Regions from separate parts of the Pseudonocardia sp. P1 genome, predicted to be linked through region 1. Evidence: predicted binding sites of a transcription regulator. Region 1 holds the regulator's gene; the other holds the start of a gene.
The links. Region 1 encodes LexA, which represses DNA repair genes until DNA is damaged. Its sites were predicted from a motif close to CGAACACGTGTTCG; they were not measured.
Positions count from the first base shown of each region.

Region 2: a site for LexA is predicted at 891-904, ahead of PP1_RS17135 (phosphoenolpyruvate carboxykinase (GTP)). Genes of this name have one in related genera too.

Region 1 is NZ_ADUJ02000001.1:1,937,051-1,939,247, forward strand. Features, by position in the region: gene PP1_RS08450 (hypothetical protein) at 1-200, opposite strand, end outside; gene PP1_RS08455 (hypothetical protein) at 377-709, opposite strand; gene lexA (transcriptional repressor LexA) at 918-1,652, shown strand; gene PP1_RS08465 (hypothetical protein) at 1,678-2,197, opposite strand, start outside.
Region 2 is NZ_ADUJ02000001.1:3,741,779-3,743,975, reverse strand. Features, by position in the region: gene PP1_RS17135 (phosphoenolpyruvate carboxykinase (GTP)) at 1-804, opposite strand, end outside; gene PP1_RS17130 (hypothetical protein) at 1,168-1,515, opposite strand; gene PP1_RS17125 (MFS transporter) at 1,699-2,197, opposite strand, start outside.

The DNA of each region.
Region 1 (2,197 bases):
GACAGCCGGCGGACGCCCTCGGCCACCGGCACCGCCCGGCCCTCGACGGGGTCGGCGTCGCGCAGCGCCGCCGTGGAGCGGCCCCCGCCCGCGCAGACCGGCCGGACCGGGCGCCTGCGCTCACGCGGTCCGGCGGAGCGCGTTCCCCGCGCCGTCTCGCGGGTCCCCCGCGCCACGTCACGCACGTCGAGCTCTCGCATGGCTCCTCCTGCTCCTCGCCGTCGGCGCCCGGCCACACCCGGCCGCGCGCCCTGCTCACCCCCGACCGGCCCTTCCCCGAGCCCGGTCGAACGGGTGTACGAGCTGTGTAGCACCGGCCCCCGGCAGAAACGGGGGGCCGCCGGCGGGCGCCCGCGGGCCCGCCGACGCCGGCGGGTCAGCGACCCGTGGACACGGCCGCCGGAGCGACCGGGACGACGCCGGCGGTGGCGACCTCGGCCAGCAGGCCCAGCCCGACGACCGCCGTGGCGGAGGCGACCAGCACGCCCACGGCGGCGACCGCCCGGTGCAGCACGGAGGGCGCACCCGCCGACCCCGCCGAGCGCGCACCCGGCGGCATCCGGACCGCCGCAGGCGTCGCGGAGGACACCCGGACCGTCGTCCCACACGGCGGCGGCGGCACCGCGAGCGGCGCCGCCCGAACCAGCTCCGCGGTGACCGGCGGGCGGACACCGCCGGGGACCACCCGCACCTCCGTCGTCGCGCTCACGATCTCCACCCCTCCCGGTCTCCGGCGCTGCACGGGCGCCGGACCGAAGTCGTCGAATCGATGTTCGATCGAACGCCTGTGCGATGTTCTACCACCGGGGTCCGACGGAATCCACGACACGCCCGGCACGAACTTCGAACGCATGTTTGGCGGACGGCCCGGACTTGGCTAGTGTTCGTGCCGGTAGATCCTCGAGGAGGCGAATGCGATGGCAGCGGACGAGTCCGGAGGCGGTGCGCCCGCCGGGCCGGGATCCGCGGACGTCCGGGAGTTCCCCGAGCCCCCGGCCGACACCCGTGGGCTGACCCCGCGGCAGCGGAAGGTCCTGTCGGTGATCCGGGACTGGGTGGACCGGTACGGGTACCCGCCGAGCGTGCGCGAGATCGGGGACGCGGTGGGGCTGACCTCCACCTCCTCGGTGCACCACCAGCTGCGGACCCTGGAGCGGAAGGGCTTCCTCCGCCGGGACCCGAACCGGACCCGGGCGGTCGACGTCCGGAGCCCGGAGCAGGCCGCGGCGGGCGACGGCGCCGACGCGGACACCGAGGCGGTCCGGTCCGAGCGCCCGGCACCGGCCTTCGTGCCGCTGCTCGGTGACATCGCAGCGGGCGGGCCGATCCTCGCCGAGCAGGCCGTGCAGGACGTGTTCCCGCTCCCGCGGGAGATCGTCGGCGAGGGCACGTTGTTCCTGCTCAACGTCAAGGGCGACTCGATGGTCGACGCCGCGATCACCGACGGGGACTGGGTCGTCGTCCGGCAGCAGCCGGTCGCCGAGCAGGGCGAGGTCGTGGCCGCGATGATCGACGGCGAGGCGACGGTGAAGACGTTCCGCCGCAAGGACGGGCACATCTGGCTGATGCCGGCGAACGAGGCGTACGACCCGATCCCGGGGGACGACGCGTCGATCCTGGGCCGGGTCGTCGCGGTCATGCGCCGGCTCTGAGGCGCGGGACCGGGCCGTCGGCGGATCAGCTCCGCCGGCGGCCGTGCAGGACCATCGCGCCGATCCCGGCCAGCAGCAACACCCCGAGCACCCCGGCCCCGGCGACGGCGGGCAGCCACGGCGGGAACGACCCGGTGCGGGGCACCTCCGCCGGTTGCGCGACCACGGGGGCCGCCGCGGCGGTCGCGGCCGTCGCCACGCCGGGCACGGCCCGGACGCCCGCCGGCGAGAGCCCGCGGGCCTCCGAGCCGGAGTGCAGCGTCCCGCGGCCGTCGAGGGCCACCGCCTCCCCCTGGGCCTCGTCCGGCAGCGGCACCGGCAGCGGCGCTGCGCGCAGGGCCTCGACGAGCGCGTCCGCGGAGACCCGGCCGTCCGGTGGCGGGCGCAGCGGGAACACCCACGCGTCGGTGTAGGTCCGCAGCGCGGCGACCCGGCCACCGTCGGCGCCGGGAGGGCCGACCGCTCCCCCGGTGACCGTCCGGGTCCCGGTGGCGCCGAGCGGGCCGCCGGACGTGGCGGAGTACGGGAGGACCACCTCGCCGACC
Region 2 (2,197 bases), 1.8 Mb from region 1:
GGCCGCGACGTAGTACGCCTTCTCCTCCGGGCTGATCAGCTTGAGGATCAGCATGTGCTCGGCGAGCCAGCCCTCGTCGTGCGCCATGGCCGAGGCGATGCGCAGCGCGTAACACTTCTTGCCGAGCAGGGCGTTGCCGCCGTAGCCGGAGCCGTAGCTCCAGATCTCCCGGGTCTCCGGGAAGTGGCTGATGTACTTGTCCTCGTTGTGCGGCCACGGCACGTCGGCCTGGCCGTCGGCGAGCGGGGCGCCGATCGAGTGCAGCGCCTTGACCCAGCGGTCACCGGCCGCGTCGAGCAGCGGCAGGATGTCCGCGCCCATCCGGGTCATGATCCGCATGGAGATGACGACGTACTCGGAGTCGGTGATCTCGACGCCGAGCTTCGGGTCGTCCGCGTCCGTCGGGCCCATGCAGAAGGGGACGACGTAGAGGGTCCGGCCCTTCATGCTGCCGCGGTACAGCTCGGTCATCGTCCGCTTCATCTCGGCGGGGGCGACCCAGTTGTTCGTCGGCCCGGCGCCGCGCTCGGTCTCGGTGCAGATGTAGGTCCGCTCCTCGACGCGCGCGACGTCGCCCGGGTCGGACGCCGCGTAGAACGAGTTGGGCTTCTTCTCGGGGTCCAGCCGCACGATCGTGCCCTGGTCGACCAGCTGGTCGGTGAACCGCGTCCACTCCGCCTCGGACCCGTCGCACCACACGACGCGGTCCGGGGTGGCCAGCTCGGCGATCTCCTGAACCCAGGCCACGACGCCCTGGTTGGTGGTCGGTGCGCGGTCGGTACCCGGAACGGTCGCTGCAGTCATGTCGTCCTGTTCTCCTCGCCGGCCCCGGCCCGTCCTCCGGGGGAACTACTGCGAGCCCGCTACCGGAGTCGGTACGGGCCCTGACGGGAAAAGGTGTACGGCGAGGCTACCCGCGGAATCGGGACGCACCCATGGGCCTCTTTGAGAGGTCAGGCACAGCACCGATCATGTAGATCGATCCAGAACAGAATCGCGTACGCCGTCGTCGTTCCTGGTGACGGGGTTGTCACACGAACGCAACCCGGCGCGGGTGACGTATTCGCCGACGCCGCGCGACGATACGGCGGAAATGCGCGGACTCGCGTCGGGGGAAAGACACTCGTCGATCGGAACCCCGCGATTCAACGCATTCCTTGTTCCGACTTAGGCATTCGCAGTGCGTAAGGGGGTGCGGGCGGGGACGGCCGGCACCGCGGTCGGCCGGGCGAGCTCCGGCAGCATGATCGGGAGCCGGTGCGCGGTGACCTGCCAGTAGCGGGCGTCCGGGTCGGCCGCGCGCCAGGCGTCCGCGAGCCGGACGACGGCGTCCGGGTCGATGCTGCGACGCGGCCGCGGCCGCATGCCGCACCGCTCCCGGACGCCGGTGTCGAGCGCGCGCCAGGCGTCGGTGGCGGTGGAGTGCACGGACACCTCGGGCCGGCCGTCGGCGGTGCCGTCCACCGCCGCCTCCCCCAGGACCAGGGTGTAGGCGCTGACCACCTCGTACGGCACGGATCGCTCCCGGATGACGTCGGCTCCGGCGGCACGACGCGGCCGCCGCGGTCGGCCGTAGTGAACCAGCCGGGGGCACGTGTGAGCCCCGATCGGGCTACCGGACGGGCGGCGCGTCGCCGGAACCACCCGTCCGGGCCGCCGGACGGTCACCCGGCATCGTCACAGCTGGTTGCCGCTCGCTCACCGCGTGCGATCAGCGGTGGCCCCGGAGCGCCGTGCCGCGTCCCCGTCCAGACCGGTCGCACCCGCTGCCAGCACCGTCCGGTGCGCCCGGCGCAGCCCGAGCCCGGCCGTCACCAGCACCACCGCCACGACGACGGCGGCCACCCCGGCCGCGACGTCGGCCCCGGCGACGAAGGCCTCCTGCGCCGACGCCGTGAGCGCGTCGGCGACCCCGGCCGGCAGGTCCGCCGCGGCACCGACGGCGGCCCCCAGGGTCTCCCCGGCCGCCGCCGGTGCGCCGTCGGGCAGCACGACGCCCGCCCGGTAGACCGCCGACAGCACGCCCCCGACCAGGGCCGTACCGAGCACCGCACCGATCTCGTAGGCCGTCTCCGACACCGCCGACGCCGCACCCGCCTTCTCCGGCGGCGCCGCGGCGAGGATGGCGTCGTTGGTGACGGTCTCGGAGAGCCCGATGCCCGCACCGATCAGCACCGCCGCCGACATCAGGAGCGCG